3 regions of the Streptomyces sp. NPDC055013 genome follow, and region 1 is predicted to be linked to each of the others. Evidence: riboswitches for the same ligand, from Rfam matches in the RefSeq annotation. Region 1 holds a riboswitch; each other region holds the start of a gene.

What was found. Region 1 has a riboswitch for cyclic di-AMP ahead of ACWGDB_RS37570 (M23 family metallopeptidase). Riboswitches for the same ligand answer to the same signal wherever they lie in the genome.
Region 2: another riboswitch for cyclic di-AMP. It lies ahead of ACWGDB_RS03905 (LysM peptidoglycan-binding domain-containing M23 family metallopeptidase); the one in region 1 lies ahead of ACWGDB_RS37570 (M23 family metallopeptidase).
Region 3: another riboswitch for cyclic di-AMP. It lies ahead of ACWGDB_RS29890 (transglycosylase family protein); the one in region 1 lies ahead of ACWGDB_RS37570 (M23 family metallopeptidase).

Annotation. Positions count from the first base shown of each region.
Region 1 covers NZ_JBSGVW010000047.1:43,013-50,416, forward strand. Annotated here, with positions in the region: gene ACWGDB_RS37555 (bifunctional acetate--CoA ligase family protein/GNAT family N-acetyltransferase) at 1-316, opposite strand, end outside; gene ACWGDB_RS37560 (HPr family phosphocarrier protein) at 507-788, shown strand; gene ACWGDB_RS37565 (GntR family transcriptional regulator) at 1,021-1,716, opposite strand; gene ACWGDB_RS37570 (M23 family metallopeptidase) at 1,914-2,696, opposite strand; cyclic di-AMP (ydaO/yuaA leader) riboswitch at 2,710-2,872, opposite strand; gene ACWGDB_RS37575 (M16 family metallopeptidase) at 3,086-4,474, opposite strand; gene ACWGDB_RS37580 (M16 family metallopeptidase) at 4,471-5,850, opposite strand; gene ACWGDB_RS37585 (DNA gyrase/topoisomerase IV subunit A) at 6,397-7,404, shown strand, end outside.
Region 2 covers NZ_JBSGVW010000002.1:273,841-281,244, reverse strand. Annotated here, with positions in the region: gene ACWGDB_RS03910 (SGNH/GDSL hydrolase family protein) at 1-634, opposite strand, end outside; gene ACWGDB_RS03905 (LysM peptidoglycan-binding domain-containing M23 family metallopeptidase) at 898-1,845, opposite strand; cyclic di-AMP (ydaO/yuaA leader) riboswitch at 1,850-2,007, opposite strand; partial or broken gene ACWGDB_RS03900 (alpha-galactosidase) at 2,315-4,051, opposite strand; gene ACWGDB_RS03895 (tyrosine-protein phosphatase) at 4,243-5,040, shown strand; gene ACWGDB_RS03890 (DUF6126 family protein) at 5,062-5,184, opposite strand; gene ACWGDB_RS03885 (helix-turn-helix domain-containing protein) at 5,181-5,849, opposite strand; gene ACWGDB_RS03880 (aspartate aminotransferase family protein) at 5,927-7,312, opposite strand; gene dxs (1-deoxy-D-xylulose-5-phosphate synthase) at 7,309-7,404, opposite strand, start outside.
Region 3 covers NZ_JBSGVW010000029.1:49,358-56,761, reverse strand. Annotated here, with positions in the region: gene eno (phosphopyruvate hydratase) at 1-993, opposite strand, end outside; gene ACWGDB_RS29890 (transglycosylase family protein) at 1,311-1,994, opposite strand; cyclic di-AMP (ydaO/yuaA leader) riboswitch at 1,998-2,196, opposite strand; gene ACWGDB_RS29885 (transglycosylase family protein) at 2,403-3,431, opposite strand; gene ACWGDB_RS29880 (cytochrome P450 family protein) at 3,599-4,888, opposite strand; gene ACWGDB_RS29875 (nucleoside triphosphate pyrophosphohydrolase) at 4,968-5,948, opposite strand; gene ACWGDB_RS29870 (SurA N-terminal domain-containing protein) at 6,017-6,661, opposite strand; gene ACWGDB_RS29865 (protein kinase domain-containing protein) at 6,834-7,404, opposite strand, start outside.

The sequences.
Region 1 (7,404 bases):
ACGCGGGCATTCCGTCGGCGCCGATCCGGTCGTAGCGTACGGTGGCGATGAACTCGCCGCCCACCGTGGCCGCGAGTCCCACCCGGTCCACAAAGTCGTGGTGCGTGAAGCGGTGGACGTCCTTTGCGGACAGTCGCGGGTAGGGCGCGAAGAAGCGGTAGTACTTCGACTCGTCCGACACCTGCTCGTAGAAGCTGACCAGGCGCTCGGCGTCATCAACGGTGATGGGGCGGATGCGCGCGGTGCCGCCGTCGCGCAGCACCACGTCGGCTTCCCAGTGGGCGGGGTACGCGTGCCTGTCCGAGGCGCTCTGCATGGGGCCCAGAGTACGGCTCGCGTACGACAACGGCGCGAGGCAGTCTGTTCAGGACGTACGTGGGGTCGAGGCCGCGACCCGACGGTCACCTCAGGAGGGGACGTTCGTCAGACGTTCGTCCAGTTTCGTCGTGCTTCACGGGTGTGGGAAACTGGTCTAGACAACCCTGAACACCGAAGGGCAGCATCACATGGCTGAGCGCCGCGTCAACGTCGGCTGGGCCGAGGGTCTCCACGCCCGCCCCGCCTCCATCTTCGTCCGAGCCGCCACGGCCACAGGCGTCCCGATGACGATCGCCAAGGCCGACGGCAACCCCGTCAACGCGGCCTCCATGCTGGCCGTTCTGGGCCTGGGCGCCCAGGGCGGCGAGGAGATCGTCCTCGCCTCCGACGCCGAGGGTGCGGACGCCGCCCTCGACCGTCTGGCGAAGCTGGTCTCCGAGGGCCTCGAGGAGCTGCCCGAGACGGTCTGAAGGACCTGAGCGGGACTCCACACCAAGCGGTGAAGCCGCGTCCGCCTTTCCGGCGGGCGCGGCTTCGCTGTTTTCGGCGGACGGCGTCCTGATTTCAGACAGGCGGCGTCCTGATTCGAGGGCAGCGGTTCCGCTATTCGAGGCCGACGTCCCGAGAATTACCGCACGCCTGAAAAAGGGCAGCGGAAATTACGCGCCTCCAAATATGCCCTCTTTGTATACGGCGCCCGTGTTAATGCCGCAGGCTCGGCATGTTTACGGGATGTTGCGAATTCCTCACACGCTCCGTGCGATCACCGCGGGAGCCGAAGCGCAGCCGATGCGCGGAGATCGAGCGCTCGGCGTGCAGCGCCGTGATCGCGCGGGCGCGCTCGCCGTCGCCGCGCGCCACCGCGTCCACGATCGCGCCGTGCTCGGTCCAGGACTCCACGGGGTCGACCGGCGCCTCGACTGCGTACATCCAGGCGATCTTGTGGCGCAGCTGGGTCAGCATCGAGGTCAGGGCGGGACTGCCGGAGGCCTGGGCCAGCGTCTCGTGGAACCAGCCGCCCAGCGAGCGCAGATCCTCGCTGTTTCCCCGCCTGGCCCGCTCCTGACCCAGCCTGACCAGACCGCGCAGGACCTTCAGATGGGCCTCGGTGCGCCGCTGGGCGGCCCGGGAGGCGCCGAGCGGCTCCAGGAGGGCACGCATCTCCAGCAGGTCGGAGGCCTCCTGTTCGCTCGGTTCGGCGACGCATGCGCCCGCGTGCCGCCGGGTCACCACGAAGCCCTCCGCCTCCAGGGTGCGCAGGGCCTCGCGCACGGGGACGCGGGAGACGCCGTAGCGACGGGCGAGGAGTTCCTCGGTGAGCCTGCCGCCGCGCGCGTGGACCCCGGCGACGATGTCGTCCCGGATCGCGGTGCATACCGAGTGCGCCGGAATACGCATGACCGACCTCCGCCTTAATCCCCGTGAAACGTCGACGAATGACGTGTGTTGAGTGACTCTATTGCAACCGGCGGGAATTTCCGACGGGAGGCCGGAATCCATGGATATTTTTTGGACAGTGGGTCGTTCGAAACGCCGAAAGCCCCGGCTCGGGGAGCCGGGGCTTTCGGAAGACGCGGGGCGTCAGCGGTGGGGCGTCAGATGTTCACACCGTGCGAGCGCAGGTAGGCGACGGGGTCGATGTCCGAGCCGTACTCCTGCGTCGTGCGGGCCTCGAAGTGCAGGTGCGCCCCGGTGACGTTGCCGGTGGCGCCGGACAGGCCGATCTGCTGACCGGGGGTGACCGTCTGTCCCACCGAGACGGATATGGACGACATGTGGCCGTACTGGGTGTACGTACCGTCGTTCATCTTGATCACGACCTGATTGCCGTACGACCCGCCCCAGCCGGCCTCCACGACGGTGCCGGAGGCCACCGAGTGGACCGAGGTGCCGCTCGCGGCGTGGAAGTCGACGCCGGTGTGGCTGCCGGAGGACCAGACGGCGCCGCCGGCCTTGTAGCCGGTGGAGACGTACGAGCCGGAGATCGGGGCGACGTAGGACAGCAGGCGCTTGCGCTCGGCCTCGCGGGCGGCGCGCTCCTTGGCTTCGCGCTCCTTCTTCGCCTTCGCGGCCGCCTTCTTGCGTGCGGCCTCCTCGGCGGCCTTCTTGCGGGCCGCGGCCTCCTTGGCGGCCTGCTCCTGGGCGGCGGCCTGGGCGTCGATCTGGTCGGCGATCGAGTTCTCGACGGCGACGACGGGGATCAGGCCGGTCTGCTCGACGGCCGGTTCCGCGGCGAGCGCCGGGGCGGCCAGGGTGCCGATGACGCCGGTGGCGGTGAGTGCGGCGACGCCCGCGGCGCGGGCGGTGGTGCGCTCGAAGCGGCTGGGGCGACGGTGCTTCCCCGCGGGACGCTTCCCGGTGGCGCAGGTGAACGCCATGAAGTGGCTGGTCCTTTCCTTCCTTCTCGCCTACCGGGTTAGCTGACGGGTTCGGAGCAGGAAGGTCTCCTACGGACCCCCTCGCGGCTGCGCGGGCGTCCGATTCACCCCAGGGACTTCGATGGGTCCCCGGCTCCCCTGGCTCGCGCCTTACGGGGACTCGGCGATGGCTGTCCGGTGCCGCGGGCGCGGCGCAGTGCCTGACGGACAGCCCGGAAGACGCTAAACGGGGCATCTTTCAATCCCCAAACGGATCCTGCCTTTTGTAGTGCATCCCACAGGTCAGACAGGCAACCTCTCCCTCAATTCGGGCATAAAGGGGCCCTGGTGACTCTTCCGTCACCAGGGCCCCTACGCACGCGTGCCGACTCCGGCGCCGCGTCTGTCCCCTACTCGGCCGCCACGACGCTGACTTCGCCGATGCCGAGGGCCTCGACGGGCTCCCGGATCTCGGCCGCGTCGCCGACGAGGATCGTCACCAGACGGTCGACCGGGAAGGCGCTCACGGCCGCCGCGGTGGCCTCGACGGTGCCGGTCGCGGCGAGCTGCTGGTACAGCGTCGCCTGGAAGTCGTCGGGCAGGTGCTGCTCGACCTGGTCGGCCAGAGTGCTCGCCACGGCCGCGGCCGTCTCGTACTTCAGCGGCGCCACCCCGACCAGGTTCTGCACGGCGAAGTCCCGCTCGGCGTCGGTGAGTCCCCCGTCGGCGACACCGCGCAGGACCTTCCAGAGGTCGTCCAGGGCGGGACCGGTGTTCGGGGTGTCCACGGAGCCGCTGATGGCGAGCATCGCCGCACCCGAGCCGTCCGGGGCGGAGCGCAGGACCTGCCCGAACGCGCGGACACCGTAGGTGTAGCCCTTCTCCTCGCGCAGGACCTTGTCCAGGCGGGAGGTGAGGGTGCCGCCGAGGCAGTACGTGCCGAGCACCTGCGCGGGCCAGACACGGTCGTGCCGGTCGGGGCCCACACGGCCGATCAGCAGCTGCGTCTGGACGGCGCCGGGGCGGTCCACGATGACGACGCGCCCGGTGTCGTCCGCGGTCACCGGCGGGACCGGCCGGGGCTGGGCCGGGGAACCGGTCCAGGCGCCCAGGGTGTCGCCGAGGAGGGCGTCGAGGTCGACGCCGGTGAGGTCGCCGACGACCACGACGGTGGACGTCGCCGGGCGCACATGCCGCTCGTAGAAGGCACGGACGCCGGCGGAGTCGATGCCGGCGACCGTGTCCTCGGTGCCCTGGCGCGGGCGGGACATGCGCGAGGTCGCCGGGAACAGCTGCCGGGACAGCTCCTTCGCGGCGCGGCGCGAGGGGTTGGCCAGCTCGTGCGGGATCTCGTCGAGGCGGTTGCGCACCAGGCGCTCGACCTCGGCGTCCTCGAACCCGGGCGCCCTGAGCGCGTCGGCGAGCAGGCCGAGGGCCTTCGGGAGACGGGAGACGGGCACCTCGAGGCTGACGCGCACGCCGGGGTGGTCGGCGTACGCGTCGAGCGTGGCGCCACAGCGCTCCAGCTCGGCGGCGAACTCCTCCGCGGTGTGCTTGTCGGTGCCCTCCGAGAAGGCACGCGCCATGATCGTGGCGATGCCGTCCAGGCCCTTCGGCTCGGCCTCCAGGGGCGTGTCCAGGAGGACCTCGACGGCGACGACCTTCTGTCCGGGGCGGTGGCAGCGCAGGACCGTCAGGCCGTTGTCCAGCTTGCCGCGCTCCGGTGCCGGGAACGCCCAGGGCCGGGCCTGGCCGGCCTGGGGCTGCGGATGGAACTCCATGCTGGCGAGCTCGGTCACTGCGCCGACTCCTCGTTCTCGTCGGTGGTCCCGGCGGGTGCGGCCCCGTCGGCGGCGGCTTCCAGGTCCTCGGCCTCGTCGGCGACCGGCTCGTACACCAGCACCGCGCGGTTGTCGGGGCGCAGACGGGCCTGGGCGACCGCCTGGACCTCCTCGGCGGTGACGTCGAGGACGCGCTGCACGGCGGTGAAGGCGAGCTGCGGGTCGCCGAACAGGACGGCGTACCGGCACAGTTCGTCGGCGCGGCCCGCGACCGTACCGAGCCGGTCCAGCCACTCGCGCTCCAGCTGGGCCTGCGCGCGCTCCATCTCCTCGGCGGTGGGGCCTTCCTGCGCGAATCGGGCGAGCTCCTCGTCGACGGCCGCCTCGATGACGGGCACCTCGACGTCACCGGACGTCTTCACGTCCAGCCAGCCCAGGGAGGGCGCCCCGGCCAGGCGCAGCAGTCCGAATCCGGCCGCCACGGCCGTACGGTCGCGGCGTACCAGCCGGTTGTAGAGGCGGGAGGACTCGCCGCCGCCGAGGACGGTCAGCGCCAGGTCGGCCGCGTCGCACTCGCGCGTGCCGTCCGTCGGGAGCCGGTAGGCGGCCATCATGGCGCGCGCGGGGACGTTCTCCTCGACGACCTCGCGCAGCTGCTCACCGATGGTGTCGGGCAGCGAGCCGTCGCGGGGCGCGGGCTTGCCGTCGTGGGACTTGATGGAGCCGAAGTACTTCTCCACCCAGGCGAGCGTCTGCGCCGGGTCGATGTCGCCGACGATCGACAGCACGGCATTGTTGGGCGCGTAGTAGGTGCGGAAGAACGCGCGGGCGTCCTCCAGGCCGGCCGCGTCCAGGTCGGCCATCGAACCGATCGGCGTGTGGTGGTAGGGGTGCCCGTCGGGGTACGACAGGGCGGTCAGCTTCTCGAACGCCGTGCCGTACGGGACGTTGTCGTAGCGCTGGCGGCGCTCGTTCTTGACGACGTCGCGCTGGTTTTCCAGGCCCTCCTCGTCGAGCGCGACCAGGAGGCTGCCCATGCGGTCGGCCTCCAGCCACAGCGCGAGCTCCAGCTGGTGGGCGGGCATGGTCTCGAAGTAATTGGTGCGCTCGAAGCTCGTGGTGCCGTTCGGCGAGCCGCCCGCGCCCTGGACGAGCTCGAAGTGGCCCGTGCCCTTCACGCTGCTCGAGCCCTGGAACATCAGGTGCTCGAAGAGGTGGGCGAGTCCGGTACGGCCCTTGACCTCGTGGCGGGAGCCGACGTCGTACCAGAGGCAGACCGCGGCGACCGGCGTGAGGTGATCCTCGGAGAGCACCACGCGCAGGCCGTTGGCCAGGCGGTGCTCCGTGGCGGTGAGGCCGCCGGATTGTGCCTCCGGTGTGGCCGTGTGACCCATGGGCAAGGTGTCCTTCCGGTCGCGTGCACTGCGTTGTGTCGAGCGGTTCGTGCTCAGTTCCTGCCACTGTATGCAGCGTCCGAAGGGTCGGCGAAGTTCCCGGTCAGAACGCCGTGCCGGTACGCGGGTGAGCGCGGGCCCGCGTCGACGCGCGGGACGGCCCTCAGGCACGGCTCGCCGTCCCCTCCCGCGACCGTGTCGAACGGGGCCGGCCCGGCACACGCCGGCCGTTCCCACACGCCGTGAGCGGGCTCGTACACCCCGCGACCTGGCACGGCGCCCGCCGATCACTCCGGCGAGTGAACGGTCGCGCGGCGCGCGCTTGCCTTGGACTCCGCCGGCCGCAAGCGCGCTCCCGGACAATGATGTTCGTGTCCCACCCCTCCCCTCCGTCGCGGGGGAGGCCCGGCGTCGGCGACACTTCTGCGATGCCGGGTCGGAGCCCAACATCGGGTCCTGGTCGGTGGTTGTCAGTGCCGCGGTCCACAATGGTCCGCGTCAGATCCGCAAACGCTCGAGCGACCAGAAACAGAGGAGCCGGCAGCGATGGCCCGCCGCAGCACGAAGAACCCGCCGCCCGAGGACTCGTACGAGGAGAAGATCCTCGACATCGACGTCGTCGACGAGATGCAGGGCTCCTTCCTCGAGTACGCGTACTCGGTCATCTACTCCCGCGCCCTGCCGGACGCCCGCGACGGTCTCAAGCCGGTGCACCGTCGCATCGTCTACCAGATGAACGAGATGGGCCTGCGCCCCGACCGCGGCTATGTGAAGTGCGCCCGCGTCATCGGCGAGGTCATGGGTAAGTTGCACCCGCACGGCGACGCGTCGATCTACGACGCCCTGGTGCGCATGGCACAGCCCTTCTCGATGCGCGTCCCGCTGGTCGACGGCCACGGCAACTTCGGATCGCTGGGCAACGACGACCCGCCGGCCGCCATGCGGTACACCGAGTGCCGGCAGGCCGCTGCGACCAGCCTGATGACCGAGTCGATCGACGAGGACACGGTCAACTTCACGCCCAACTACGACGGCCAGGAGCGGGAGCCGGTGGCGCTGCCCGCCGCCTTCCCGAACCTCCTCGTCAACGGCGCGTCCGGCATCGCCGTCGGCATGGCCACGAACATGCCGCCGCACAACCTCTCCGAGGTCATCGCGGCCGCCCGCCACCTGATCCGCCACCCGAACGCGGATCTGGAAACGCTGATGAAGCACGTCCCGGGCCCCGACCTGCCCACCGGCGGCCGGATCGTCGGCCTGGCCGGAATCCGGGACGCGTACGAGACGGGCCGCGGCACCTTCAAGATCCGCGCCACGGTCGAGATCGAGACCGTGACCGCCCGCCGTAAGGGTCTCGTCGTCACCGAACTGCCCTTCACGGTCGGCCCGGAGAAGGTGATCGCCAAGATCAAGGACCTGGTCGGCTCAAAGAAGCTGCAGGGCATCGCCGACGTCAAGGACCTCACCGACCGTGAGCACGGACTGCGCCTGGTCATCGAGATCAAGAACGGCTTCGTGCCGGAGGCGGTCCTGGAGCAGCTGTACAAGCTGACG
Region 2 (7,404 bases), on a different contig from region 1:
CGAGGGTGCCGCGGGGCGGGAGCGGCGGCCAGGGCTGGTCCGGGTCGGCCGGGACCTCCAGGCCGAGCACCTGGCCCGCGCGCAGCGCCACGCGCGTGTGCCCCTCGGGAGACAGGTGGAGCCGGTCGTGGTCCCAGGCCCGGCGGTCCTGAACGGTCTTCAGGGACCACAGGTCGAGGACCGGGCACCCGTACCGGTCGGCGATGGCCCGCACATGACCGTTGTACGTGGCGATCTTGCCGCGCAGATGTCTCAGCACGGGCACGCCACGGGTGTCGAAACCGGTCGTCACCATGACGGTGCCGACCTCGCAGGTGAGCCGGGCGATCGCCCGCTCGAAGCGCTCGGCGACCTCGTCGGGATCGGTGCCGGGCCGGATGATGTCGTTGCCGCCCGCACAGAACGAGACCAGGTCCGGGGCCAGTTCGGCGGCCTTCGGAAGCTGGTCCTCGACGATCTGGTCGAGCAGTTTGCCGCGCACGGCGAGGTTCGTGTAGTTGAAGTCGCCCTCGGGTCGTCGGTCCGCGAGCAGGACCGCGAACCGGTCGGCCCAGCCGACGAACGCCCCGTCGGGGCCGGGGTCGCCGACGCCCTCGGTGAAGCTGTCCCCCACCGCAACGTACGACCCGATCACTGATCTGCTGTCACTCTTCGAATCGTCTGCCACATCGGCCCATGATTCACCTTCGAATGTGACCTACGCGACCGTAGGACGGGGTTGACGATCGGTGAGATAAGCCACTCCTAAAGTGTTCACCAAACGTGGAATAACCCTCTGATCAGGGGTGTTGTGGGCGCAACCGCCACACAGCCCTCTGTACGCAGACCGAAGGCCGGACCCGGGGATCGGGGTCCGGCCTTCGGCAGCGTGTCAGGCAGGTTGTTGCGCGGCAGGCGTCAGCCGATGGAGACGCCCTTCGAGCGGAGGTAGGAGACCGGGTCCAGGTCCGAGCCGTAGTCCGGGGTGGTGCGGATCTCGAAGTGGAGGTGCGGGCCGGTGACGTTGCCGGTCGCGCCGGAGAGGCCGATCTGCTGGCCCGCCGTCACGGACTGGCCGCTGGAGACGGACAGCGAGGACAGGTGGGCGTACTGGGCGTAGTGGCCGTCGGCGAGCTGGATGACGACCTGGTTGCCGTACGCGCCGCCCCAGCCGGCCGAGACGACGGTGCCCGCGCCAACTGCCTTCAGCGGGGTGCCGGTCGGGGCGGAGAAGTCGACGCCGGTGTGGTAGCCGCTGGACCACATGCTGCCCGCCACCTTGTAGGCGGTGCCGAGGGTGGCGCCGTCGAGGGGGGCGGAGAAGCCGCTGGAGGCGCTGGTGTTCTCGGCGCTCTGCGCGGTGGTGGTGGTCTTCGACGCGGCGGGCTTGGACGCCGAGGACTTCGAGGCGGTCGCGTCCGAGGACGACTTCGAAGGCGCGGAGGAGGAGGGCGCGGACGAGGACTTGGGGGCGCTCGTCTCGGCCTTCTTGCCGCCGATGGTGAGCTTCAGACCCGGGTGGATCAGCGCCGGGTCCGTGCCGACGGCCTCACGGTTGTCGGCGTAGAGCTTCTTCCAGCCACCGCTGACGTTCTGGTCGTCGGCGATCTTCGCAAGGTAGTCGCCGACCTTGACCGAATAGGTCCGCGCATCCGCCTTCTTGTCGGTGGCCTTCTTCTCTGCCTTCTTCGCGGCGACCGGAGCGGACTGAACGGCCTTTTTCGAAACGGACTGAGAAGGAGCGGCGTGGGCGCCGGTGGCTCCGATGAGCGGGAGAGCGAGAGCGGCGCCACCGGTTCCGGCGACGGCGATGGAGCGGGTGAAGCGCAGGGACTTCGGGCGGCGATGCTTACCCTTCGCGGGCATGGCGAATTCCTCTCCGGCGCCTGCGAGGTGAGCTGTCGGGTGCGGGCTGGAGATGCCCGGCCGCGTCGGGACGCGACTTGACCCCAAGCCGTTCCGGAGACCGGAACAGGCGGTTGTACCTGTGGGTCCCCCGCTCCTGCCGGGTACGGGTGAGTTAGCGCGGGATCCGGTCGGCGGCAGGATTAGGCGTCCGTCCGGATTGGTGTGGAACGTAAGCGAGAAAGACGCACGGGAACAAGTGAGGGGTTCCGTCCGAATGCGTTCCTGTTGATCCCTTGTGGGAATTACCGGTCACACTCCGTGAATTGTCGGGACGTCGTCCGACTCAAAACCCCTCGAAAAGCACGTGAATTACGTGGACATGACGAGCGACGCACGGTCACGAATATGACGCTCCTCACGTGACACTTCTCCAGCTCCCTTTACTCCAGAGCGAGTTGGAATGAAGGCGCCAATTCGGACAGAACTCCTAGATGCGACGCAGTCGGATATCCGTCGCATCAAGGTCGCCGCGTAGGCCGGTGCGAAGTCCGTGATGCACCAATACAGAACCTCGGCGAATTTCGCCCGTTCCAAGGCATTCGTCCGATGCTGTCGGGCCGAAGGCGCGCAGTCGCAGCACCGGGGCGGGTTCGCCAAAACTCTGGGCCCGGAGCCAGGCCAGGGCGACCGTCTCGTCACCGAGCACGTACTGCACCGCACCGAGGCCGCCCGCCGGAGGCCGCAGCCGATAGAGGTCGCCGCGTTGCACCACGGGCCGGATCTGCTTGTGGAGCGTCACCCACTCCCGCGCCTCGGCGAGCGCAGGGAGGCGGCCCGGTGGTTGAGCATGGCGTTCGGGCTGTCGGTGACCCAGGCGGCCATGGCCCTTGCCGGGTGGATCTGGCTGAAGCCGTGCTGGATCGCGAGCCGGTCGAGAGGGTCGGCGTTGTCCGAGGTCCACACCTGGTCGGTACGGCGGCGCGCGCCGATGTCGATCCGTCCGCCGCCGCCCGAGCAGGACTCGAAGGCGACGCCGGGGTGAGCGGCGCGAGCCGGTCCAGCAGGCCGTACGGAGCACGCACATGGTCGACCCAGAGGTACTCTTGGACGTCGTCGCGCGCGGGATTCAGTACGAGCTGATTGCGAAGTTCTGTCCGATTCCGCTCCGTTTAATATCGAATCCATTCCAGATGGGCGCGATACAACTCACTGTCCGCATTGACCATTTCTGGTTCGGCCCAGATGCCGAACTGCATGCCGAGCGCGTGCGCGTACTCGGCAAGCGGCTCGAGCCCGGACGGGAAGCGGTCGGGGTTGGGGGTCCAGTCGCCGAGCCCGGCGCGGTCGCTGATGCGCTTCCCGAACCAGCCGTCGTCGACGACGAGCAGCTCCACGCCGACGGCCGCGGCACGCCGCGCGAGCAGGCTCTACTGCTCCTCGGAGATGTCGAACTCCGTTGCCGCCCAGGAGTTGAAAAGCACCGGCCGGCCCCGGTCCGCGTTCGGGATCACGTACGCGCGCTGGTACGCATGCCAGGCGCGGCTGGCCCCGCCGAAGCCGCCGTCGCTCCACAGGCCGGCGAAGACGGGCGTCGTGAAGGACTCCCCCGTCGCGAGGCGCAGCAGGACGGAGGTAGACCTCGCCGCGCTCCTCGGTGGCGTCGTGTCGAGCGCAACCAACCCAGGGCAAATGCTGATGCCCGGTGTGTCCGCGACGGCTGCCGATGACCTTCTCCCCATAGGTGAGGGGTCCGTGCAACTGGGACAACTGCCGGCCCTCCGGGTTGGGCAACGCCCAGGTGACCGAGTCAGCGCGCAGCAGCTCCAGGACGGGTCCCTGGTCGTCCAGGGTCACCCAGCGCTCCACGACGCCCGCGCGCATCCGGTAGTGCAGGGTGACGTTCAGCCCGCCGTCACGAAAGCGCAACCGCAGCTCGTCGCCCTCGGTCTCGTACCGCTCGAACGCCCACTCGGTACCACGCCGCTCGTCGGTGCGCACGGACAGGGCGGGTCGTACGAAGCGGGGCCGCCCTCGACCAGGTACTCCTCGCGGCCCTCGATCGGGGACTCGAAGGGCCGGTACTCGGGCAGCGGGCGTAGGGCGAGGGCGATGCGCGGCCTCCAGTGGAGATGCGGAGCTCGTGGGCGTCCGTCAGGTGGACGGCATAACTGCTGGTCGGCCCGCAGAGGAGCCACATACGGCCGTTGCCGGAGATCTCCAGCATCAAGCCCTCACAGATCTAAAACATACACGAACAGATACCGCCAAATATCAACATAATCAAGAGTCCGGCCATCCCGAGGCAACGCCTGTGGACAACTCCTTGGCCCAGGAAGCCATGTCGTATCGTCGAGTGCGCACCCCGTCGGCCGCATCGCCGAGCCGCGTCGACGGGGCCGACTGGGAGGAGCCCCCGTGACGCAGCAGATCCCGTCGACCGAGCCCGAGCTGGCCGGAGTTCGCAACTTTCGTGATGTGGGCGGACTGCCGACCGTGGACGGACGGCGGGTGCGACACGGGGTTCTGTTCCGCAGCGGCCACCTCGCGCACGCGACCGAGGACGACGCGGCCTTCCTCGACACCCTTGGGCTGCACACGATCTTCGACTTCCGCAACGCGGCCGACCAGAAGCTCGAAGGCGCCGACGTGGAGCTGCGGGGCGTACGCAATGTGAACCTGCCGCTGTCCGACCCCGCGGACGGTGCCGAGTTCTGGAAGATGGTCCGGGACGGCAACCTCGACCAGCTTCGCGAGATCCTGGCCGACGGCAAGGGCGCCGGCCGGATGATCGCCTCCTACCGCATGATCATCAAGGAGCGCACCGCCGAGCACTCCCAGGTGCTGCACTCCCTCGCGCAGGACAGCGTCCCGGCCCTGATGCACTGCGCGGCCGGCAAGGACCGCGCCGGCCTGTCCATCGCCGTGACGCTGCTCGCCCTCGGCGTCGAGCGCGAGGCGATCGTCGCCGACTACCTGGAGTCGAACGCCAAGCACCGCCGCTACAAGGTGCGCCGCAGCGGCAGCGACGCCTCGGCCTACTCGCCCGAGGTCATGGAGCTGCTCAGCCCCCTGTTCGACGCGCGGGCCGAGTATCTGACGGCGGCCCTCGACACGATCGACGAGGCTTGGGGCGGCGTCGACACCTACCTGGAGCAGGGCCTGCGGCTCACCCCGGAGACCCGGGAGCGGCTGCGGGAGCGGCTGCTCGACTGACGCCGAGCGGCCCCCTCCCGGCTACTTCTGTGCGCCCATCTCGAACAGCAGGTAGATGAACGCCGCGAAGACGTGCCCCACCGCGATGTAGATGATGAGCCGTACCCACAGGGCGCGCGGGAACTTCTCCTCCATGTTGCTCATGGCGTCTCTCCAGGGGTGGGGCCCAGACACAGTGTGGCCGTGGGGCTCTGCAGCAGGGTGTGGACGAACAGGAGCTCGACCCCGTCCTGGTCCAGGGCGGCGATCCGGTGCGGGGTGAGCGAGTCGAAGTGCGCGCTGTCACCGGGCGCGAGCCGGTGCGTGGCATCCCCGAGGCGCAGCCGCAGCCGCCCCTTGAGGACGTGGAGCCACTCCTCGCCGGGATGCACGCGCACGATGTCGCCCTGCGAGCCGTACGGCACGTGCACGCGCAGGGCCTGCATGCCACGCCCGGACGCGCCCGCCTGCCAGTACGTCCAGCCGCCGGCCGCGGTCGGCTCCATGTCGGCGGCACGCACCACGGCGTCCCGGTCGGCGACCGTCTCGCCGAGCAACTCGGAGACGGTCGTACCGTAGATGCGGGCGAGCGCGAGCAGCATCGGCAGCGAGGGCTGGCGCCGCCCGGTCTCCAGACGGGACAGATGCGCGGGCGACAGCCCGGCGGCGCGGGCCGCGGCCTCCAGGGTGAGGGAGGCACGGCGGCGCAGCGCGCGGAGCTGGGGCGCGACGGCCGGCAGGGCATCGACCGGCCCGGCCGCGTCAGCCTCGGCCCCGAGTCCCGGCTCGGGGCCGGTCTCGGGTTCTGGCTCGGTCTCGGGAGAGCTCATGCTCTCCATTCAGCCGGACATTTGCCTCTGCGGCAAACTTCTTGCCTCAGAGGCAAAAGCGCTCGCGGCCCCGGATGTCAGCGGTTGGCGACCGCCTGCTTGATCAGCGTCTTGCCGAAGTCCCACATCAGCCCGCCCCCACTGTGGGCATCATCCATCACGTCCGTGAAGGCGTCGACGAACCGGTCCACCTCGCGCTCGCCGATGATGAGCGGCGGGATCAGCTTGATCACCTCCAGGTGGTCCCCGGAGACCTGGGTGAGGATCCGGTGCCGCCGCAGCAGCGGTACGACGACCATCTGCGCGAACAGGCCCTTGCGCGCGGCCTGCAGCATGGTCCAACGGCTGCGCAGCTTCAGCGAGTCGGGCCTGCCGAACTCGATGCCGATCATCAGGCCCCGGCCGCGGACGTCGGCGAGCAGTTCGTACTTGTCGGTCAGTGCCGCGAGCCGGGACCTCAGCTGCTCCCCCGTCGCCCGCGCGTTCGCGACGATCTGCTCGTCCTCGATGACGGACAGCACGGCGAGCCCCGCGGCCATGGCCTGTGCGTTCGAACCGAAGCTCGCCGAGTGGACCAGCACGCGGTCCATGGACGAGTAGACCTTCTTGAAGATCCAGTCCTTGCCGAGGGTGGCGCCCACCGGCACATATCCGCCGGAGAGCGCCTTGGCCACACACACCAGGTCCGGCTCCACACCGTCCTCGTGCTGGTAGGCGTAGAAGTCCCCGGTGCGGCCCAGTCCCGTCTGCACCTCGTCGGCGATGAGCAGCGCCTTGTGCTTGTGCAGCAGTTCCTGGGCGGCCCGCAGATAGCCGCTCGGGGCCTCGTGCACGCCCTTGCCCTGGATCGGCTCGACGATCAGGGCGGCTACGTCGCCCTTCTTCAACTCCCTCGCCAGGGCGTCGAGATCACCGAGCGGTACGGCCGTGTCGGGCAGCAGCGGGGCGAAGCCGTCCCGGAAGCCGGACTCGCCGTTGACCGACAGCGAGCCGGTGGTCAGCCCGTGGAAGGCGTGGTCGCAGTACAGGATCCGCGGCCTGCCGGTGACGAACCGCGCGAACTTCAGCGCGGTCTCCACCGCCTCCGTACCGCTGTTGCCGAAGAAGACGCGGTCCAGGTGCGGGCTGTGTGCGAGCAGCTTCTCGGCCAGCAGACCCGGCAGCGGCTGGCAGTCGAAGCGGGTGAGGTCGGCGAGCTGGGCGTCGAGGACGTCGTGCAGCGCCTTGCGGACGACGGGGTGGTGGCGCCCCAGGCCCATCACTCCGAACCCGGCGAGCATGTCCAGGTGGTCGTCACCGTCCGCGTCCCAGAAGTAGGCGCCCTCGGCCCGCTCGTAGACCTTGTCGAAGCCGATGGTGTGCAGCATGCGCGGCAGCTGGTGGTTGAGGTGCCTGGTGTGCAGCTCGTAGCGCTCGGCTCCGCGCTCGGCGAGGAGTCTGCCGAGGTCGAACTCGGTGGTCATTCGGCTTTCTCCTTGAGGGCTTTCTCCTTGACGGCCTTCTTCTTGACCGGCACGACGGCACGGCCTTCATGGCCGCCGGCACGACCCTGATC
Region 3 (7,404 bases), on a different contig from region 1:
GGCGTTGGCCGCGCCCTCGTCGATGCCGCGGGCGAGGCGCTCGGGGTTGGTGACGAACAGGTCGTCGCCGACGAGCTGGACCCTGTCACCGAGCCTGTCGGTGATGGTCTTCCAGCCGTCCCAGTCGTCCTCGAACAGCGGGTCCTCGATGGAGACGAGCGGGTACGCGTCGACGAGCTCCGCGTAGTACTCGGTCATCTCGGCGGCCGAGCGGTCCTTGCCCTCGAAGGTGTAGACGCCGTCCTTGTAGAACTCGGACGCGGCGACGTCGAGCGCGAGGGCGATCTGCTCGCCGGGGGTGTAGCCGGCCTCCTTGATCGCCTCCAGGATGAGGTCGAGGGCCTCGCGGTTGGAACCGAGGTTCGGGGCGAAGCCGCCCTCGTCGCCGAGGCCGGTGGCCAGACCCTTGCTCTTCAGGACCTTCTTCAGCGTGTGGTAGACCTCGGCGCCCCAGCGCAGGGCCTCGGAGAAGGACTCCGCGCCGATCGGGGCGATCATGAACTCCTGGATGTCCACGTTGGAGTCGGCGTGCGAGCCGCCGTTCAGGATGTTCATCATCGGCACCGGCAGCAGGTGCGCGTTGGGGCCGCCCAGGTAGCGGAACAGCGGGAGGTCGCTGGCCTCGGAGGCGGCGTGGGCGACGGCGAGCGAGACGCCGAGGATGGCGTTGGCGCCGAGGGAGCCCTTGTTGTCGGTGGCGTCCAGGTCGAACATCGCCTGGTCGATCAGGCGCTGCTCGGTGGCGTCGTAGCCGACGAGCTCCGGGCCGATCTGCTCGATGACGGCGAGGACGGCCTTCTCCACGCCCTTGCCGAGGTAGCGGTTCGAGTCACCGTCGCGGAGCTCGATGGCCTCGAAGGCGCCCGTCGAAGCGCCGGACGGAACGGCGGCACGACCCGTGCTGCCGTCGTCGAGGCCGACCTCGACCTCGACCGTGGGATTGCCTCGGGAGTCCAGGATTTCCCGGGCTACGACGACGTCGATGGACGGCACGAGTATCTCCTTCTTGGGATGTGAAGCACTGTGTCGCTGGTGGTGCGGGGCTGTGAGCCTTGCGACTAGAGCCTAACCGCCCCGGGGACATCGGCAGCCGACCGACCGTCCCGTGGACAGGACCGAACCGTACCCATTGTTCCCTACCGGAACAAAGGGTGGGTGACCAACAGGGAAAGAAAAAGCCCCGCCCCGGTGCGTACGGGGGAACACGCACCGGAGCGGGGAGCCCGTGGGGGACGGGGGTGACCCTCACGAGGTCTTCAATATGAGTTCCACGGATGTGAGGGCCCTGTGGTTCAGCTGGTGGCCGCGTATTACTTCAGGTGCAGCTGCTGACCCGGGTAGATCAGGTCGGCGTCCTCGACGATGTCCTTGTTCAGCTGGAAGAGCTTCTCCCAGCCGCCCTTGACCTTCTTCTCCGCGGCGATCGAGCTGAGGGTGTCACCCGTGGCGACCTTGTACTCGCCGTCGCCCTTCTTGACCTTCTTGCCGGTCGGGGTGGTGACGGTCTTGGTCGACTTCTTCTCGGCCGCCGGACGCTCGGCGGAGCGGGAGGCCGGCTGCTCCTCGGTGGCGCGGGGGGCGGACTCGGTGCTCTGCGAGGAGCCGGAGCCGCTGTACGCGGCGCTCGACAGGCCGGTGCCGCAGTGCGGCCAGGCGCCCTTGCCCTGGCCCGCGAGGACCTTCTCGGCGATCTCGATCTGCTGGGCCTTGGTGGCCTTGTCGGCGGTGGCGGCGTACGCCGTGCCGCCGTACGCGGCCCAGGTGGAGGCGGAGAACTGCAGACCGCCGTAGTAGCCGTTGCCGGTGTTGATGGACCAGTTGCCGCCGGCCTCGCACTGGGCGACGGCGTCCCACTCGGAGGCGGTGGCGGCGGAGGCGCTGCCGGCCGCCATCAGCGGGGCGGCGACGGCGGCGGCGCCGGTGACGCCGACGACGGCTATGGCGCGAGCGGCCTTGGACGGACGACGGTGCTTGCCCTTGCTGGAAAACAGCATGGTGGATCCCCTCACCGACGCCTGCGAGGTGAGCTGTCGGGTTCGGGCCGGTTGAGTTGCCCGGCCGCGCTCGTCTGCCTTTCGGCTCGCGTTGCGCGGCTTCACCCCGAGCCGGCTCCGGCGTGCGGCCCCGAAGGGCCTCAACTGCCGGACCCGGCACTTACCTTGGGTCCCCCGCTCCTGCCTACGGCGCTTGACGCGACGACTGTTCCCGTGCGGCCGCTGGCAGGATTCGGCGTTGCGGCAGCCGGGGCTCGCGGTGACGAGCGATCACGACCGTAGACACCCGATTCCCGGAATTACAAAGACGATCAGGGCTTCTGAGATCTATCTCTCACTGCATTCAAAACGGACATTCAGGTGCGAAAGGTGACGCGAACTCCCGCTGCTTTTCGCCCCGTTCGGCCCTTATTCGACGGGGACGTCCAGGGTCTGACCGGGGGCGATGTCGTTCGCATCGCCGCCGATGGCGCCCTCGTTCGCGTCGTACAGCGCCCGCCACCCGCCGTCGAGGTCAAGGGAGTCGGCGATGGAGGCCAGAGTGTCGCCGGCGCGGACCTTGTACGAGGCATGGCGGCCGGAGGTCCCGGCGGCCGGGTCGGCGGCCTCACTCTCGTCGGCACTGGACCCACGGTGACGACCCGCGCCGGCGTCCTCGCCGGTGAACGCACTGGTGTCGACGAGGCTCCAGGCGCCCACATCTTGCACCCAGTTGTCCTGATTGTCCCCGTCCGAGGTCTCCACGGGAGAGCTGTCGGGCGACTGCGAGGCCTTGCCGTCAGGTGACGCGTCAGGCTTCGCCGAGCTGTCCGCCTTGGACGACGAGGAAGGGGAGGAAGAGGGAGAAGAGGATGAATCCCGGGGCGATTCGGACGAAGCGCTGGGGGATTCACTCGACGAGCTCGACGGGCCGTCGGTCGCGTCCGACGAGTTCGAGGAACCCGAAGGGTCAGACGAATTGGACGAACTCGACGAGTCGGACGAATCGAGCAAGCCGGAGGATCCGGACACCTCGGAGGGCGAGTCGTCCTCCACTCCGGTGTCGAGGTCGACCAAACCGTTCTTCGGGGTGAGCCCGTTGAGCACCGCACAGGTACCCCAGGGCTTGGTTCCCTGGTCGGCGAGGAGGGCCTGCGCCACGGCGATCTGCTGGGAGCGGCTCGCCAGGTCGGGGCGCGGGGCGTAGTCGAGGCCGCCGTACTGCTCCCAGTCGTCCTGGGTCAGCTGCAGGCCGCCGTAGCGCCCGTTGCCCTCGTCCGTGCTCCAGGAGCCGCCGCTCTCGCACTCGGCCACCTTGTCCCACACGCTGCCGTCGGCTGCGCCGGCGCTCGTGGCGCCGAGCAGCGGGATGGCGATGGCGGACCCGGTCACTCCGGCCGCGACGAGGAGAGCCGGGGCCTGACGGGGGCGACGGTGACGACCGTTCCCGGAGAGCATGCGGGGACCTTTCACGAGGCAGCAGTGACCGCGGCGCATGAAACCTCGACGCCGTCGTTGATCCGTGAACGTATAGGCAGACGATCACTTGTCACAAGTTAATGCCGCGTAGATCACGTGAAGATCACAAAATTGAGCGCGTGTCACGTTTGACTGGGTGGACGCACTCACTCAACTGGTGTGAAATCCACCGGAAGTGTACGCAGCCCGCGCATGATGAGACCTCCGCGCCACCTCAACTCCCCCGGATCCACGGCGAGTCGGAGATCCGGGAGACGGGTGAGGAGCGTGGCGAGAGCCGTCTGGCCCTCCAGTCGGGCCAGCGGGGCGCCGAGGCAGTAGTGGATGCCGTGGCCGTAGCCGAGGTGCTGGTTGTCGCGGCGACCGAGGTCGAGGACGTCGGGGTCGGCGAACCGCTCCGGGTCACGGTCGGCGGCGGCCAGGACGACGAGAACGGGGTCGCCGGCCGCGATGTCCTGCCCGCCGATGGTGAGCGGCTCGGTGGCGAAACGCCAGGTGGCGAGCTCGACGGGGCCGTCGTAGCGCAGGAGTTCCTCCACACCGGTTTCGAGGAGGCCGGTCTCCTCGGCGGCGAGGGACGTCTGCAGGCGGGCGCGTTGCTCGGGGTGGGTGAGCAGCGCGTAGACGCCGTTGCCGATCAGATTCACGGTCGTCTCAAAACCGGCAAAAAGGAGGATGAAGGCCATCGCAGCGGCCTCGTTCTCGGTGAGGTGCTCTCCGTGGTCGGAGGCCCGGATGAGACCGGAGATGAGGTCCTCACCGGGCGTGGGTTCCTCGGGCAGGGCTTCCCGCTTGCGGTGGATGAGGTCGGCCAGATAGCCGCGCATCTTCTTCACCGACCGTGCGACACCGCCGCGAGGGCCGCCCTGGTGGCGGATCATCATGCCCGCCCAGTCCCGGAAGTCGTCCTGGTCCTCGCGGGGGACGCCGAGCAAGTCGCAGATGGCGTAGATGGGGAGCGGGAAGGCGAACTCGTGGATGAGGTCGGCGCTCCCCTTCGCCGCGAACTGGTCGATCAGACGGTCCGTGAGCTCCTGCACCCGAGACTCGAACTCGGCGACCCTGCGGGGCGTGAAGGCCTTGGAGACGAGCCTGCGCAGCCTGGTGTGGTCCGGCGGGTCGATGTTGAGCAGATGCGTCATGAGCTCGGCCTTGCGTTCCCCGGGGATGCCGGTCTTGCCCTTGGCGTGCGCGGGCTCGTCGTGGTGGGCCGGGTTCTTGGAGAGCCGGTTGTCGGCGAGGGTCTGCTTGGCATCGGCGTACCGGGTGACCAGCCAGGCCTCCACGCCGCTGGGCAGCCGGGTCCGGTGGACCGGGGCGTGCTCGCGGAGCCAGGCGTAGGCGGGGTACGGGTCGGTCGCGAACTCCCAGGTGAAGAGGTCGGGAGGGTCGGTGGGGCCGGGTGTGGTGCCGGTGGGGGTGGGCTGGTTGGTCACTCCCTGACGGTATCCGTTGCCAGTCCGGCCCCCGCTCCCTGTTCCGGCCCCCGTCGCCCTGTCACCGGCCCCTCTCTCCCTACTGAGGGGACACCCCCTCGGCGGCCCGCACCGCGTCCCGGTAGGTCCGAGCCGCGACTCTCAGGGCCGCCTCCGGGTCCACCCCGGCGGCCTCCGCGCGGACCGCCATCGCGAGGAGCTCGTAGCCGAGGCCGTCCCCCGTCGGCAGGGGCACCTCCAGGCCTGCCGTACGCACCCGGGAGGCCAGCTTCGCGGCCAGTGCCAGGCCCGGCTGTCCCAGCGGGATTCCGTCCGTCACCGACTCGCGCTGCTTCTCCGCCGCCTTCGTGCGCAGCCAGTGCTCCTTGACCTCCTCGGGGGTCGTCGCCGTCTCGTCGCCGAAGACGTGCGGGTGGCGGTGGATGAGCTTGGTGACGATGCCGCCGGCCACGTCGTCGATGGAGAAGGGGGACTCCGGGTCCTCCTCGGCTATCCGGGCATGGAAGACGACCTGCAGCAGGACGTCGCCCAGTTCCTCGCGGAGTTCGTCGCGGTCGCCGTCCTCGATCGCCTCGACGAGTTCGTAGGCCTCCTCGATGCCGTACTTCGCGAGGCCCTTGTGGGTCTGCTGGGAGGACCACGGGCACTCTAGGCGGATGCGGTCCATGACCTGGACCAGGTCGAGGAGTCGGGCGCCGGGCAGGTCGTAGGAGGCGGGGAGCAGTTCCAGGTCCGGCATGCTGACGCGTCCGGAGCCCGCGAGGCGTGCCAGGCCGTCCGTCAGGGCCGGCTCGCCCTCGCCCGTCGCCACGACCACGACCGTGCGGCCGCCTCCGCACGCGTCGATCAGCTGCTCGGCGGTCGGAGCGTTCTCGTCGACCGCTATGCCTGCCTCGCGCAGATACGGCAGCTGGGGGTGCGCGCCGTCCGCGCACAGCACACGGTCGGCCGCGTGCAGCGCCTGCCAGGCGGGCCAGGACAGCAGGCCGGGCGCGACACGGTGGCTGGTGGTGAGCAGGACGATGCGGCCGGGGGCGGCTTCGGGACTGGTTGCGTTCACGATCCGAACGTAACCCACGTCACCGACAGCGCCCCGAGTTGTCCACAGGCAGCGCGGCTGCCCCGCCGCTACGCCGTCTGCTGCGTCCCCGTCGCCGTCACCTCGCGCACCCACGGCGTCTTCGCGTCCGCCCGCCCGCTCTTTTGGACGTCCCAGGTGCCGTAACGCGGGTTGAGGTCGATGTCGAGCTTCTTGGACGCCTCGGCCAGGGCGTTCCAGAAGGCGGGCTTGCCGGTGTCGGTGCCGAGGGAGGTGGCGAGTTTCTGGGCCTCGAGCTGGAGGCGGAGGTTCTCGTCGAGGCGCTGCGGCGGGATGCCGTACTGCTGGAGCCAGGCCGTCTCCAGCGCCTTGGCGCCACCGACCTGCTTCTCCAGGCCGCCGCGCATTTCCTGGAGCTCCTTGCGGGTGACGGTCACGCCCGCGTCCTGGGCGGCCCGGTGCAGCACCTGGTCGAGAACCATGGTGTGCAGGACGTCCCGCGGGAGGGTGCCGGACTTGGCGATGACCTGCGCGTACTGGGCGTCGTCGGGGACGGCCTCGCGCTGTGCGGCGCGTACCTCGCCGACCCGGTCCTCCAGCTGCGCGACGGTGATCCGCTGGCCGCCCACGACGGCCGCCGCACCGGGATGCGCGTCGCTTCCGCAGGCGGTCAGCAGGGGCGCCGCGGCGATCGCGGCGGAGAGAAGGAGCGCGGTACGACGGCGGCGGTGCAATGAGACCTCCTGGGGGGAGCTTGTGCGGCGGTGCACAAAGTCTTGCGGTGATCGATGGTAGGCAGTGGGCAAGCTCTGGCCAACCCATTCGACCAACGATTCGCCAGGACTTCGGGCACCGAAGCACCCCCGCCCGGCCCACCGGCGCCGGGAGCCGGGCAGCGGGCAGGACCTAGCCGCGCACCTGCCCCAGCCACTGCAAGGTCCGCCGTACCTCCGTCGCGAGCGGGTGGCCGGGGCCGTGCAGGCGTTCCACGTCGTGCAGCAGGCGGGCCAGGGTGTCGTGGGCGGCGGGCCGGTCGCCCAGGGCGAGCAGGAGGTGGCCGATGCGGCGGCGGACGTCGTGGGCGAGCTGGGGGTCGCCGGAGACGTACTGGTTCTCGTAGTACGGCAGCAGTTGGCGGTACTCGGCGAGCGCGGCCGCGGGTTCGCCGAGCTGTTCCAGGCACTGGGCGGCGTCGTAGCGAAAGCGCAGGGACTGCGGGTCGGCCTGGCCGGCCTCGGCAGCGCGCTCGTCGGCGAGGCGGCGCAGCTCCGGCAGCGCGCGCCGGTACTGGCCGTCGTCCATGAGCGTGGCCGCGTACTGCTTGCGCAGGCTGCGCACGACCGGGGAGTGCTCGCCGTGCTGTTCGGCGGCGGCGGGCAGGATCGAGCCGAGGATGTCGACGGCCTGGGTGATACGGCCCTCGCCGAGGAGGCGCTTGACCTCGTCGACGGCGCGCGCGACGTCCGGCTTGTCGGTG